3 regions of the Actinomadura sp. NEAU-AAG7 genome follow, and region 3 is predicted to be linked to each of the others. Evidence: predicted binding sites of a transcription regulator. Region 3 holds the regulator's gene; each other region holds the start of a gene.

Region 1 (5,072 bases), on a different contig from region 3:
CGGTCTCGGCGCCGCCGGGGGCGGCGCCTAGGGTGTGGGACGGCAAGATCGAAACCGGGAGGAAGCGGCGCCCCGGCCGCCGGGGTGGCGCGCCTCCCGGCAACGCGGACCTGGGAGGTTCGAGATGACGGACCCGTGGCGGATCCTGTCCCTGCCCCCGCTCGGCGAGGACCTCGTGCGCGGCCTGTTCGCACCCCTGGGCGACGCCGTCGATGTGACATTTCCCCGGAGCAGGAGCCAGGACGGCCTGCACTCGGCTCTCGCGGACGGCGCCGAGGTGGTGATCGGCGACTTCACCGGCGAGATGGTGCTGGACGCCGCCGCCGTCGCCGCCGGGCCGCGGCTGGCGTTCGTCCAGATGCCGTCGGTCGGGACGGACAGCATCGACGTCGCGGCGCTCACCTCCAGGGACGTCCCGGTGGCCAACACGGCGGGCGCCAACGCGCGCGGCGTGGCCGAGTGGGCCGTCGGCGCCGCGTTCGCCCTGTGCCGCCACCTCGTGTGGGGCGACCGGCGGGTGCGCGCCGGGGAGTGGCCGCAGATGGAACTCGCCGCGCGGCAACCCCGCGAACTGCATGCGCAGCGGGTCGGGATCGTGGGTTTCGGTGCGATCGGCTCCGAGGCGGCGCGTCTCTTCGCGGCGCTCGGCTGCGCCGTCTCGTACTGGACGCGGCGTCCGCGCCCCGAGGCGTCCGCCACCTACAGGGAACTCGACGATCTGTTGGCGACGTCCGACATCGTCGTGCTCGCGCTGCCGCTGGCCGACGGGACGCGGGGGCTGATCGGCCCGGAGCGCCTCACGCTGCTTCCGGACGGCGCGCTGCTGGTGAACGTGGCGCGCGGGAGCATCGCGCCCGATGACGCCGTCCTCGCCGCCCTGGAATCGGGACGGCTCGCCGGAGCGGCGCTGGACGTGTTCGACGAGGAGCCCCTCCGGGCGGGGCATCCGCTGCGCTCCCACGAGAACGTCCTGCTGTCCCCGCACGCGGCGGGAGGGTCCTCGCAGTCGCAGCTCAACCTCGTCGCGATCGTGCGGGACAACGTCACGGCGGCCGTCCTGGGACGCGAAGTGCAGAATATTGTGAACGGGGTAAATCCGCAGGTCAGACGTCGATAGCGGGCACCTGCGACATCACGTCCCTCAACCACAAGTGTGCGATACGGCCATGAATATGTAGAATTCCTAAACGTTCAACTTTGACGACCCCGAAGGGTGGGATGTGCACCTCGACATCTGGCTACTCCTCGGGGCCGTGCTCGTACTCAGCGCAATCGTGGCAGTCAGGCTGTCACACCAGGCGGGGCTTCCCACCCTCCTGGCGTACATGGGCCTCGGCCTGCTCGTTGGCGAGTCCGGTCCCCTCCACATCAACTTCGACAACGCCGAGCTCGCCGAGACGCTCGGCCTCGCCGCCCTCGTCCTGATCCTGGCCGAAGGCGGCGTCACCACGAACTGGCGGCAGGTCCGCCCGTCGGTGCCCGCGGCGCTCAGCGTGTCCACGATCGGCACGCTGATCAGCATCCTCGTCGTCGCGCTCGCCGCCATGTGGCTCATCGACCTCGACTGGCGCCCCGCGTTCCTGCTGGCCGCGGTGCTCGCCCCGACCGACGCGGCCGCCGTGTTCTCGGTGCTGCGCCGCCTCCCGCTGCCCGCCAGGCTGAGCGGCCTGCTGGAGGCCGAGTCCGGCTTCAACGACGCACCCGTCGTGATCATCGTGGTCACGCTCAGCGCGCACGCGAGCGTCCCGAACCCCGCCGAACTGCTCGCCGTGATGGTCTACGAGCTGATCGCCGGCGGGGTGATCGGCCTGATCATCGGCTGGCTCGGCGCCCAGGCGCTGCGCCGCATCGCGCTGCCCGCGTCCGGCCTCTACCCCATCGCCGTCCTGTCGCTCTCCGTCGGCAGCTACGGCGCGGCCACGCTGCTGCACTCCAGCGGGTTCCTCGCGGTGTACGTCAGCGCGCTCGTCCTGGGGAACGCCAGGCTTCCGCACCGTCCCGCCACGCGCGGCTTCGCGGAGGGCATCGGCTGGCTCGCCCAGATCGGCCTGTTCGTCATGCTCGGCCTGCTCGCCTCACCCGGCGACCTCCCCGGCCAGATCGCCCCGGCGCTCGTCATCGGGTTCGTCCTGCTGCTCATCGCGCGGCCGGTATCGGTCTTCCTGTCGACGATCGGGTTCCGGCTCTCCTGGGGGGAGAAGGTCTTCGCGTCCTGGGCCGGGCTCCGGGGCGCGGTCCCGATCGTCCTGGCCACGATCCCCATGGTGCAGGACGTCCCGGACGCCGACCGCCTCTTCTCCATCGTCTTCACCATCGTCGTCGTGTTCACGCTCCTCCAGGGCCCGACGCTGCCCCTGGTCGCGCGCTGGTGCGGGCTCAAGAGCGACGAACAGACACGCGAACTGGACGTGGAAGCGGCGCCCCTGGAAGAACTCCACGCGGACCTGCTGGAGGTCCGGATCCCCCCCGACTCCCGGCTGAGCGGCGTGGAGATATTCGAGCTCCGGCTGCCCGCCGGCGCGTCCGTCACCCTGGTCGTCCGGAACGGGGCGAGTTTCGTCCCCGAACCCACGACGCGCCTGGAAGCAGGGGACACGCTCCTGGTCGTGACCACCGACACCGTGCGGGACACCACCGAACGCCGCCTGCGCGCCGTCAGCCGCCAGGGCAGGCTGGCCGGCTGGTTCGGCGAGACGGGCGTGTGATCCGGTCTCGGCCGCGGGACGCGAGGAGGGCCTCCGGCCGGAGGCGGGAACAGGCCGGGGGCGAATCCCGTTCCATGCATGGGTACCATTAGCAGTCGTTCAAAGTGAGTGCCAGCCCGGCTCTCCCCCGGGCTGAGTCAGCGAGGAGGAACCGTGCCGACGTATCAGTACGTTTGCACCGAGTGCGGCGAGCCTCTTGAGGTCGTGCAGAAGTTCAGCGACGACGCGCTGACCGAATGCCCGGCCTGCGACGGCAAGCTGCGCAAGGTCTTCTCCGCCGCGGGGATCATCTTCAAGGGTTCGGGCTTCTACCGGACGGACAGCCGCGGCTCCGGCAAGACCGCCACCGTGGGCTCCTCGTCCGGAGGGTCCTCCTCGAACGGCGCCTCGGACGGGTCGAACGGCTCGGGCGGCTCCGGCGATTCGGCCAAGTCCGACTCGTCGTCGAAGTCGTCGAGCGACTCCTCGTCCTCGGGCACGTCGTCGAAGCCGGCCGCGAAGTCCTCCTCGTCCGAGAAGGTCGCCTGACCCGCCAGGCCGCGAGACCTGGGCACCAGCCGCGCCACCCGCTCCCGGGCGGCGCGGCTTGACGGCGTCGCCGACGTCCCCGCGCCTGCGGGACACCCCCGGCGGCGGCCCGGAAGCTCCCTCAGCCCCTTCTGAACACCGCCGCTGAATCGCGACCCTACGGCGACCGATTCGGCGGCCTACGCGCGTCCCTGCGACCGCTCGGCGTGCCCTGTACCCGAGAACGAGGACCCGCCCCGGCTCCTCCTCCATGCGGGCAGGCGCCTCCCGGACGACATACATCTCAAGGGGTAGGTCCCCCTAACCTCCTGCCCCGCGTGAGGTAGAGCGGTTCCCGTCTTCTGCCCGACGCGCAACCGCACCCTTTGCATCGAACATTGATGCGAAGGACGGGACGGACCTTGGGGGCGGACGGCATGGAACCGGACGGCGCGACGAGCAGCACATCCTGTCGGTTGACCTGGACGGCATCCGCGGAGCCGGTCCCCACCCCCGCACACCGCGACCGCGTCGCGGTTTGACAAAGCTCTATTTTCGAGAGACTCTTAACACGAGAAGCTCGCCATCGACGGACTTCCCCTAATTCGCGATACTACTTGACATCTCTCTCCAGGCGAGACATCGTTTCCGTTGCGACGCGATATATCTCGTTACCCCCCGGACGGAATGAGAAAAACATGAGCGCACAGAGCCCGGCTCCCCCCAGATCCCTGGGCCACCGCCTGGCCGGAATGATCGCCGGACGGCGCAGCAAGTGGGCCGTCCTCGGCCTGTGGGTCGTGCTGCTGGCCGCCCTCGGGCCCCTGGCGGGCAAGCTGGCCGACGTCCAGGAGAACGACGCGGCGTCCTGGCTGCCCGGTGGCGCCGAGTCCACGCAGGTCATCGAACTGCAAGAGCAGTTCCGCAAGGACGAGACGATCCTCGCCGTCGTCGTCTACGAGCGTCCCGCGGGCATCACCGCCGCGGACAAGGCGAAGGCCGCCTCCGACCTGGCCGGGCTTGAGCATCTGCCGGGAGCGCAGAAGGCGCAGGGACCGTTCCCGTCCAAGGACGGCAAGGCCCTGCAGACCCTCGTGCCCCTCACCGACGAGGACCTGACCGGCGCCGTCGACGGCGCGCGCGACATCGCCAAGCGGGGACCGCCCGGACTGGAGGCGCACGTCACCGGCCCCGGGGGCAGCGGCGCCGACATGTTCGAGGTCTTCAAGAGCCTGGACGGCTTCCTGCTCATGGCCGCCGGGATCGTCGTGATCGTCCTGCTGCTGATCATCTACCGCAGCCCGATGCTGTGGTTCGTCCCCGTGCTGAGCGCGGTGTTCGCGCTGGGGCTCGCCCAGTCGGTCGTCTACCTGCTGGCCAAGAACGCGGGCCTGACCGTGAACGGCCAGAGCGCGGGCGTCCTCACCGTCCTGGTCTTCGGCGTCGCCACCGACTACGCGCTCCTGCTCGTCGCCCGCTACCGCGAGGAACTGCACCGCCACGAGGACCGGCACGAGGCCATGGCCTACGCGCTGCACCGCGCCGCCCCGGCCATCATCGCCTCCGCCGCGACCGTCGCGGTCGGGCTGCTGTGCCTGCTGCTCGCCGACATGAACTCCACCGCGGGCATGGGCCCGGTCGCCGCCGCCGGCGTCCTCACGGCGCTCGCCGCCATGGTGACCCTGCTGCCGGCCCTCCTGGTCATCTTCGGACGCTGGCTGTTCTGGCCCCTCGTCCCCCGCTACGACGAGAAGTACCTCCGGCCCGAGGCGTACGAGTCGGAGCACGGCATCTGGAACCGGGTCTCCGGGCTGGTCGGCAAGCACCCGCGCGCGCTCTGGGCCGTCACCGCCGTGGGCC
Region 2 (5,072 bases), on a different contig from region 3:
CCCCACCGGCCCATCGGCGCGTTTGCGCGTTGGCGCGTCGACACACCAGGGCGCCAGCCCACCCAAGCACTGGGCCACCAGGCCATCGGCACTTCCGGCCATCTGCACACCGGCACATCGGGGCTTCGAATGATCCGCGCACCAGCCCATCGACGCGTTGGGGCATTGGGGCGCCGGCCCCATCGAAGCACCGGGTCGACAGGCCACCGGGCTATCGGCGCTTCGGGCCATCTGCACAGCCACGCATCGGCGCACCACCCCATCGGCCCATCGGCGCTCCGGAGCGTCAACACACCGGGGTACCGGGCCGCCTGCACAGCGGCGCGCCGAACCATCGGCACACCGATGCGTCAACACTTCAGGGCACCGGGCCACCGACTCGGGGTCGGAGCGTTAGCAGGCCCGGTGGGGCTACGCCTGGGGCGTGCCTCACCGGGCCTGAACGCGGAGCGTTGTGACGCTCGCGCGAGCCCGGCCCGAAGGGACGAGCCGCCGCGAGGCGGGCCCCCTGGGCCGAGATCACGATGAACTCGGAATGGACCTGCTCAGAAGTCCATGCCGCCGGCGTCGGGCATGCCGCCCGCGGGAGCCGGGTTCTTCTCGGGCTTCTCGGCGATGACGGCCTCGGTGGTCAGGAACAGCGCGGCGATCGACGAGGCGTTCTGCAGCGCGGACCGGGTCACCTTGGCCGGGTCGAGGATGCCCGACTCGAACATGTTGACGTAGTCGCCGGTGGCGGCGTTCAGGCCCTCGCCCGGGGTGAGCGAGCGGACCTTCTCCACCACGACGCCGCCCTCAAGGCCGGCGTTGACGGCGATCTGCTTCAGCGGCTCCTCCAGAGCGCGCTTGACGATGTTGGCACCGGTGGCCTCGTCGCCCGCGAGCTCCAGCTTGTCGAACGCCTTGGTGCCGGCCTGCAGCAGCGCGACGCCGCCACCGGGGACGATGCCCTCCTCGACCGCGGCCTTGGCGTTGCGGACGGCGTCCTCGATGCGGTGCTTGCGCTCCTTGAGCTCCACCTCGGTCGCGGCGCCGGCCTTGATGACCGCGACACCGCCCGCGAGCTTGGCCAGGCGCTCCTGGAGCTTCTCGCGGTCGTAGTCGGAGTCGGTGTTGTCGATCTCGGTGCGGATCTGGTTGACCCGGCCCGCGATCTCGTTGGCGTCACCGGCGCCGTCCACGATCGTGGTCTCGTCCTTGGCGATGACGATCTTGCGCGCGCGGCCGAGCATGTCGACGCTGGTGTTCTCCAGCTTGAGGCCGACGTCCTCGCTGATGACCTGGCCGCCGGTGAGGACGGCGATGTCGTTCAGCATGGCCTTGCGGCGGTCGCCGAAGCCAGGGGCCTTGACGGCCACGGACTTGAAGATGCCGCGGATCTTGTTGACGATCAGCGTGGCCAGGGCCTCCGCCTCGACGTCCTCCGCGATGATCAGCAGCGACTTGCCGGACTGCATGACGCCCTCAAGGACGGGCAGCAGGTCCTTGTTGGCCGACACCTTGCCCTGAACGATCAGGATGTACGGGTCTTCGAGAACCGCCTCCATCCGCTCGGGGTCGGTCACGAAGTAGTGCGAGATGTAGCCCTTGTCGAAGCGCATGCCCTCGGTCAGTTCGAGCTCCAGACCGAAGGTCTGGCTCTCCTCGACCGTGATGACGCCTTCCTTGCCGACCTTGTCCATCGCCTCGGCGATCATCTCGCCGATCTGCGGGTCGCCGGCGGAGATGGAGGCGGTCGAAGCGATCTGCTCCTTGGTCTCCACGTCCTTGGCGAGCTTGGACAGCTCCTCGCTCACCCGCTCGACCGCGGCCTCGATGCCCCGCTTGAGGGACATCGGGTTCGCCCCGGCCGCCACGTTCCGCAGGCCCTCGCGCACCAGCGCCTGGGCCAGGACGGTCGCGGTGGTGGTGCCGTCACCGGCGACGTCGTCGGTCTTCTTGGCTACTTCCTTGACGAGCTCGGCGCCGATCTTCTCCCAGGCGTCCTCAAGCTCGATCTCCTTGGCGATCGACACACCGTCGTTGGTGATCGTGGGGGCGCCCCACTTCTTCTCCAACACGACGTTGCGGCCCTTGGGACCAAGGGTCACCTTCACGGCGTCGGCGAGCTGGTTCATGCCGCGCTCAAGACCCCGGCGGGCCTCCTCGTCGAACGCGATCATCTTTGCAGCCATAGGCTCCAGTCCTCCCGGAACAAGGTGGCTAAAAAAGGATCGAGCCGACGCCCGCGACGGACGGCCCCCGCCGACGGCTGCCATTCCGCCGCCGAACTGAGGCCTCATCGCCCCGACCCAGACTGTGAAGCTGTCACTCTCCACAGTAGAGTGCCAACCGTTTTTTAGCACTCTACCCCGCCGAGTGCAAGCGCCACACCTCACCGCCGGGGACAGGTCGATCTACCTGACCCAAGTCGGCCTCACCTGCGATGGCGCCTCATCAAGCCTGGTCAGACGTGTCGAGCCAGAGCCCGATACCGGGGTGACCGTGCCGCGGCCTGCTTCACGGACGGTGACGGCGTTCGGGCCGGGGGCGAGGAGCGGCCGCCGAGGACGGCGTCCTGGACGACCGCGCTGACCCCTGGTCGACTCCCCGGCGGCCCTGAATCCGGGTGATGAGAACGATGCCTAGGCGGGCGTCGATGTCATTGGCGGCCTGAAGGTGGATGCCGAGCATGCGCCGGTGTCGACGGTTGTTCAGGATTCTGAGCCCTGCTGTTGGCGGGCGCGTTCTGCTTGCGCGCGTTCAAGGTAGGTGAGCCGCCAGTGCTTGGGGAGAAGACGCTGCCTGGTCCAACGTCCGCGCCTGCTCCACTGGAGGGCCAGGGTCCCTTGGCCGGGCGGTAATGTTCGCGCGTGGGCGGCTAGCGCTTCGAGGAACGAGAACGTTCCCGCCGAGGGATTCAATTCCTGCTCGCGGACGATGTAGGGGGCGATGGCATCCCACACCGCGGTGACGCGGCGCCGAACCAGGGCGAGCACCTCGCGCTCGTTGAGAATGCCCAGCCCCACCAGGGTCGCGAAGTCCATGTAGTGGTAGACGATGTCATAAACGGCCTCTTGCGCATCCTCGGGGAGGCCGCTGAGGCCGAGGTCGGGAGAGTGCTCCTGAGCGAGGCGTCGACAGACGTACTCGTAGCGCTTGTGGAACGCGGGCGATCGATATTCTGAGAGAAGGTTGAGGAGCGCGGATGACGCGTTGGCCCTCTCTTGCAGGAGGGACTGCCGAAGGGCGATCAGGGTCGAGAGAATCAACGCGCAGGCGGCGATGATGAGGGCCGCGACGTTCAAGAGGGTCGACAAACCGGTAGCACCTGCTTCCGAGGGGCCGTCCGCGCGTGGCTGCTCCGCGCGGCCTGGGGCGATTGTGGATTGCCTCCCGCGGTGTCGTCACGATGGGGGAAGTCGCTGACCGTTCCCGAACTTGGACGGTGACCGGCTCCGCACGGTTTCTGGCCGACGCGACCGATACTCGATCCGCGCGGCGCCGGGCGCGGCGGCACGAGCGGCAGCCGGGCTTCGACCTAGTCCCGGGACCAGTAGTGGTCCATGTCGGGCGGGTCGTTTTCAGGGGGTGGTTCTTCGCTCCGGCGGGCGCGCCATGAATTGCGCAGGATTATCGCAGTGATCATTATGAGGCTGCCGCCTACCGCGAAGACGCCTATCCGTACGCAGGTCGGTTCGCCCAGTCCGGCGGCCGCTCCCGCCGCGTAGCCGAGGGCGAAGAGGAAAAGGAGAATCAGCGTCCAGATGAGGAGTTCTGCCATGACGAGCAGGACCTGCATGCTCTGACGCTACGCATCCCGTCACGGGACCCCTCACGGGCGGGACACCGCCCTACTACGAGGCCAGGCCGGTCGGGCGGTAGAGGACGAGGGGGAGCACCTCCTGTTCCAGGCGGCGGGACAGGCGCAGGCGGTAGCGCGCCTCCAGGCGGTCGCGGGCGCGGATGTAATGGGTCGCCGCCTCTTCCAGAGTGGGCGGGATGGAATGGACGCCCAGCGGTTCCAGAATGTGCAGGCTCATGCGGAGGAGTTCGCCTCGGACGCGGTCCTTCATTCCATGGCGGCGTTTGCTGACGAGCCACAGCGACCAGTCCCAGAAATGGGCGTCCATGGCGGCGAGGGTGTCGGGACCCGCGCGCCAGGGCGGGTTGGAGCGGCGCGGGACGTCCGGGAAGAGCAGATCGACCTTGGTGGGGCCGGGGAAGATCAGGAGGTAGCCCGCGACGTCGCCGAGGCGGTCCCACTGGGCGGCGAGCGGACGCCAGGGCGCGACGAGGGCGGGCAGGTCGGAGGCGATGCGGCCGAAGTCGTCGGCGGTGACGTGGTAGTCCCAGTCGGACAGTTCGGTCGCGGTGCCGCGCGCCCGGGAGCCGACGAGCTCGATCCGGCGCACCGTGGGGTGCGCCAGGATCGAGCCCTCGATGTCGTCAGCTATGCCCATGCTGGGGCTTTACCCGGGTTCAGCAGGGGAAAAGCCCCGGTCATCAGCCGCCCGCGACGGCGGGGATGATCGAGATCTGGGCGCCGTCGGGGGTGGTGGTGTCGAGGCCCTCGGCGAACCGGACGTCCTCGTCCCCCACGTAGACGTTCACGAAGCGGCGGATCTTGCCGGAGTCGTCGAGGATGCGGGCGGAGATGCCGGGGTAGCCGGCCTCCAGGTCGGCGACGACCGCGCGGAGGGTGTCGCCCTCGGCCTTCACCTCCGCCTCACCGCCGGTGTAGGTCCGCAGGATCGTCGGGATGCGGACGGACACGCTGCTCATGTACTGGCTCCTTCGTTGTCTGGCGCGGTCGGCGGCTTGCAGGTCAGGCGAGGCCCGCGGCGCGGAACGCCTCCAGGGTCGGGGCGATGTTCGCCGACGGCCGGGCGACGGGCGCGACGGCGTCCAGGGTCTTCAGCCCGTCACCGGAGTTGATGATGACGGTCTCGGCGGACGGGTCGAGCGCGCCGCTCTCCACCAGTTTGCCCAGCGTGGCGACCGTGACGCCACCCGCGGTCTCACCGAAGATGCCCTCGGTGCGGGCGAGCAGCCGGATGCCCTCGACGACCTGCTCGTCGGTGACGTCCTCG
Region 3 (5,072 bases):
GCCGAGCCCGACCACGTCTCCGCCTACGCGCTGATCGTCGAGGACGGCACGCGCCTGGCCGCCCAGGTGCGCCGCGGCGAGCTGACCCCGCCCGACGACGACGCCATGGCCGACCGCTACCTCATCGCCGACGAGCTGCTCGGCGCGCACGGGCTGCGCTGGTACGAGATCTCCAACTGGGCCACCGGCCCGGAGGCGGCGTGCCGCCACAACCTCCTGTACTGGACGGGGGCGGACTGGTGGGGCGTCGGCCCCGGCGCGCACAGCCACGTCGGCGGCACGCGCTGGTGGAACGTCAAGCACCCCGCCGCGCACGCCGCCCGCCTCGCCGAGGGGACGACCCCGGCGCACGCGCGCGAGGTGCTGGACGCGGCCGACCGCCGCATCGAGCGGATCATGCTGGAGCTGCGGCTCGCGGAGGGCTGCCCGGTGGACCTGCTGGACGAGCGGGCCGCCCGCCGCGCCGTCGCGGACGGCCTGCTGGAGCCCGCGCCCTTCGATGGCGGCCGCGCCGTCCTGACCCTGCGCGGCCGCCTGCTCGCCGACGCCGTCGTCCGCGACCTGACCTGACCTGACTCTCGGGCAACCGCGCGAACGCCTCAGGTGACCATCGGCCAGGCCATGAACGAGGGGTAGCGGTACCACTCGCCCCGGTTGCCCGCGACGCCCGCCAGGATCAGGAAGATGATCTCCGCGACGGCCTGCACGAAGATCGTGACGAACCCGATCAGCACGAACATCAGCACGAAGTTGATCATGAGGTAGACGAACTGGGTGATCGCGAAGTTGAGGCCCTGCGCGCCGTGGTGCCGCAGGAACGGCGAGGTGTCCTTCTTGATCAGGAAGACCAGCAGCGGGGCGATGAAGCCCAGCAGGAACTGGCCGATGTGGGTCATCAGCGCCCACGTCCGCTCATCGGAGGTCGTCGTCCCGGGCGCGCCGGGAGGCCCGTACGGCTGGACCTGCCCGCCGTAGCCCGGCTGCTGCCCGTACCCGCCCTGGCCGTAGCCGGGCTGCTGCCCATATCCCTGGGACGGTGCCCCGTAGCCCGGTTGCCCGTACCCGGGCTGCTGCTGGTACCCCTGCTGGCCGTAGCCCTGCTGCCCGTAGTCCTGCTGCCCGTACCCGGATTGGCCGTACCCGGATTGGCCGTAGCCCTGCTGCCCGGCTCCGGGCTGGGTGTCCCAGCCCGGCGGCCCCTGCGGAGGCTGGTGCCCCTGGCCGCCCGGCTGCTCGGGTTGCCCGTGCGTCATCGCGGTGCTCCTTACCGGCACCGCCCGTCGGACGGGCCGTGGTCAGAAGGCGGTCACGAAGTCGATGAGTTCCTCTACGCGTCCGAGCAGGGCCGGTTCGAGGTCGGTGTAGGTGTCGACCGAGCGGAGTATCCGCTTCCAACCGGCACCCACGTCGTCCCCCCAGCCGAGCTCGGCGAGAACCCCTTCCTTCCAGGGTACGCCGCGAGGGATGCGCGGCCAGGCGGAAATGCCCACGGCGGCGGGCTTGACGGCCTCCCAGACGTCGATGAAGGGGTGCCCGGTGACGAGGACGTGCGGGGAGGTGACCCGCGCGGCGATCCGGCTCTCCTTGGACCCCTCGACGAGATGGTCGACGAGGACGCCGAGCCGCCGCCCCTCGCCCGGGGCGAACTCCTCGACGATGGCGGGCAGGTCGTCCACGCCCTCCAGGTACTCCACGACGACGCCCTCGACCCGGAGGTCGTGCCCCCAGATCTTCTCCACCAGCTCCGCGTCGTGGACGCCCTCCACGTAGATGCGGCTCTCCTTGGCCACCTTGGCCCGCGCCCCGCGCACCGCGATCGAACCGGACGCCGACCGGGCGGGCCCCGCCGCCCCCGCCTCCGGGGCGGCGGGACGGACGAGCGTCACCGGCTTCCCGTCGATGAGGAACCCCGACTTGGTGAGCGGGAACACCCGCCGCTTGCCGAACCGGTCCTCCAGTGTGACGCCGAACTTGTCGCAGCCGACGACCGCGCCGCAGAAACCGCTGCCGGGGTCCTCGGCCACGAGGCCGGGTTCGGCCGGAATCTCGGGTATCTGGCCTTTGCGGGGCCGTCGCCAGTCGCCGGACAGCACGTCGTTTCCGTAGTTCTTACTCCGCACGGTTCCGCACATTAACCGGAAGGATAAGATCGCGCAGCCGTCCGGAAGCGTGCCGCCGCTCCTTCCCCGGCCCGCCGCGGGGGCACGGCGGGGGAAGTCGCGGGGGACGCGGGGGCCGCGGCCTCTGCAGTCCGGCGCCTCCGGGCCGTACACTTGGCACTCGGAAGTACGGAGTGCCAGCGGTGCAGGCCGGTGGCGAGTGACGAATGGGGCCCGCGGCGGGGAGCGCGGCAGGGGATGAAGGAGGTGACCAGGTGTTGGACGACCGGAAACTCGCGGTCCTGCGCGCCATAGTCGAGGACTACGTCTCCACGAACGAGCCGGTGGGCTCCAAGGCCCTGGTGGACCGGCACAACCTCGGCGTGTCCTCGGCCACCATCCGCAACGACATGGCCGTGCTGGAGGAGCAGGGGTACATAGCCCAGCCGCACACGAGCGCGGGCCGCGTCCCGACCGACAAGGGCTACCGGCTGTTCGTCGACCGGCTGTCGACGATCAAGCCGCTGTCGGTCGCCGAGCGCCGCGCGATCGAGACGTTCCTGTCGGGCGCCTACGACCTCGACGACGTCGTCGGCCGGACGGTGCGGCTCCTCGCGCAGCTCACCCGGCAGGTCGCGGTCGTGCAGTACCCGTCGCTGACCCGCTCGTCGGTGCGGCACGTGGAGCTGGTCCCGGTCGCCGAGGGGCGGCTGCTGCTCGTCCTGATCACCAACACGGGACGGGTGGAGCAGCGGGTCATCGAGACCCACGGCGGGGTCTCCGAGGAATCGATCGGCCACCTGCGGGCGTTGCTCAACACATGCCTGGACGGCCTCGGGCTCGGCGACGTGCCCACCGCGATCGCGGACCTCCCCGACAAGGTGGGCGCCGACGACCGGCCGCTGGCGGCGTCGGTGCTGTCGGTGCTGCTGGAGACGCTCGTCGACAAGCACGAGGAGAAGATCGTCTTCGCGGGGGCGGCGAACCTCGCCGCCGTGGACTTCTCGCAGAGCCTGCGGGACGTGCTGGTGGCGCTGGAGGAGCAGGTGGTCCTCATGCGGCTGCTCGGCGAGACCGGCGACTCCTCTACCCTTACGGTGCGGATCGGCACCGAGAACCCCGACGAGGGGCTCCGATCGACCTCGGTCGTCGCCGCCGACTACGGCGTGGGCGACCTCACCTTGGCCCGGCTCGGAGTGCTCGGGCCGACACGCATGGATTACCCCGGCACGATGGGAGCGGTACGGGCAGTGGCACGCTACGTGGGTCAGATCCTGGCGGGGTCGTAAGTGGCCAACGACTACTACGCGACCCTGGGCGTCCGCCGCGACGCCAGCGCCGACGAGGTCAAGAAGGCCTACCGCCGCCTCGCGCGCGAGCTCCACCCGGACGTCAACCCGGACCCGGAGACGCAGGAGAGGTTCAAGGAGATCACCCAGGCCTACGAGGTGCTCTCCGACCCGAAGAAGCGCGAGATGTACGACCTCGGCGCGGACCCGTTCGCGTCCGGCGGGGCCGGCGCGGGCGCGGGCGGCTTCGGCGGCGCCGGGTTCCCCTTCAGCGACATCATGGACGCCTTCTTCGGCACCGCCGCCTCGCGCGGCCCCCGGTCGCGGGCCAGGCGCGGGCGCAACGCCACGCTGCGGGTCGAGCTCGACCTCGCGGAGACGGCGTTCGGCACGACCCGCGAGCTGTCGATCGACACCGCGGTCGCCTGCACGGCCTGCGAGGGCTCCGGCTGCGCGCCGGGCACCCACCCCGAGTCGTGCGAGACGTGCCACGGCCGGGGCGAGGTGCAGCAGGTGCAGCGCTCGTTCCTCGGCCAGGTCATGACGGCCCGGCCCTGCCCGGCCTGCGGCGGCTTCGGCTCGGTGATCCGCAACCCGTGCGCCGAGTGCTCGGGCGACGGCCGGGTCCGCACGCGCCGCACGGTCAAGGTGAAGATCCCGGCGGGCGTCGAGAACGGCATCCACATCCAGCTCGCGGGGGAGGGCGAGGTCGGCCCCGGCGGCGGCCCGCCCGGCGACCTGTTCCTGGAGATCGTGGAGAAGGCCCACCCGATCTTCGAGCGGGAGGGCGACGACCTGCACTGCACGGTCGAGATCCCGATGACGGCCGCCGCGCTCGGCACCAGCGTCACGGTCGAGACGCTGGACGCCGCCGAGGGCGTCGACATCAAGCCGGGCACGCAGTCCGGGCAGGTCATCACGCTGTACGGGCGCGGCGTCCGGCACCTGAACGAGAGCGGCCGCGGCGACCTGATGATCCACGTGAACGTGGAGACCCCCGGCCGGCTCGACGAGGAGCAGGAGGAGCTGCTGCGGCGGCTCGCCAAGCTCCGCGGCGAGGAGCGCCCGCCCGGCAAGTTCGCCCCCGGGCAGCGCGGCATGTTCTCCCGCATCAGGGACGTGTTCAACCAGCATTGAAGCGCCGCCGTGGCGGCCTACCACGAGGGCCGCCACGGCGATTCGGGGGGAGCGCGATGAGTCCGCCGGTGTTCCTCGCCGCGTCCGCGGCGCTGGAGGGCGACCGGGTCCTGCTGGACGGGCCGGAGGGGCGGCACGCCGCGACCGTCCGGCGGCTGCGGCCCGGTGAGCGCGTCGACCTGACCGACGGCGCGGGCCTGCTGGCCGAGTGCGTCGTCGCCGCCGCCGACCGCGCGTCCCTCACGCTGGACGTCGTGGCGCGGCACCGCGAGCCGCCGCCCGCGCCCCGCCTCGTCGTCGTCCAGGCGCTGCCGAAGGGCGACCGGGGCGAGCTGGCGGTCGAGACGATGACCGAGGCCGGCGTGGACGAGATCGTCCCCTGGTCGGCGGCGCGCTGCGTCACGCGGTGGCGGCCCGAGCGCCGCGAGAAGGCCCTGGCCCGCTGGCGCGGCACCGCGCGCGAGGCGGGCAAGCAGGCCCGCCGCCCGCGGTTCCCCGACGTCGCCGACCTCGCCTCGACCGAGCAGGTCGCGGCGCGGCTCGCGGC

Evidence for each region. Region 3 encodes HrcA, which represses chaperone genes, less so after heat shock. Its sites were predicted from a motif close to TTGGCACTCTCNNNNNGAGAGTGCCAA; they were not measured.
Region 1: KLI87_RS32850 (FmdB family zinc ribbon protein) is a predicted target of HrcA. The motif match lies at 2,794-2,820, and genes of this name have one in related genera.
Region 2: groL (chaperonin GroEL) is a predicted target of HrcA. The motif match lies at 2,305-2,331, and genes of this name have one in related genera.

Annotation. Positions count from the first base shown of each region.
Region 1 covers NZ_JAHFZY010000008.1:124,436-129,507, forward strand. The annotation lists gene KLI87_RS32840 (2-hydroxyacid dehydrogenase) at 125-1,117, shown strand; gene KLI87_RS32845 (potassium/proton antiporter) at 1,221-2,705, shown strand; gene KLI87_RS32850 (FmdB family zinc ribbon protein) at 2,859-3,233, shown strand; gene KLI87_RS32855 (MMPL family transporter) at 3,911-5,072, shown strand, end outside.
Region 2 covers NZ_JAHFZY010000001.1:2,037,694-2,042,765, reverse strand. The annotation lists gene groL (chaperonin GroEL) at 546-2,174, opposite strand; gene KLI87_RS09380 (DUF4760 domain-containing protein) at 2,694-3,299, opposite strand; gene KLI87_RS09375 (hypothetical protein) at 3,521-3,781, opposite strand; gene KLI87_RS09370 (hypothetical protein) at 3,837-4,442, opposite strand; gene KLI87_RS09365 (MoaD/ThiS family protein) at 4,486-4,764, opposite strand; gene thrC (threonine synthase) at 4,808-5,072, opposite strand, start outside.
Region 3 covers NZ_JAHFZY010000003.1:123,261-128,332, forward strand. The annotation lists gene hemW (radical SAM family heme chaperone HemW) at 1-570, shown strand, start outside; gene KLI87_RS15160 (DUF4870 domain-containing protein) at 600-1,253, opposite strand; gene KLI87_RS15165 (DUF3097 domain-containing protein) at 1,296-2,120, opposite strand; gene hrcA (heat-inducible transcriptional repressor HrcA) at 2,375-3,388, shown strand; gene dnaJ (molecular chaperone DnaJ) at 3,389-4,525, shown strand; gene KLI87_RS15180 (16S rRNA (uracil(1498)-N(3))-methyltransferase) at 4,582-5,072, shown strand, end outside.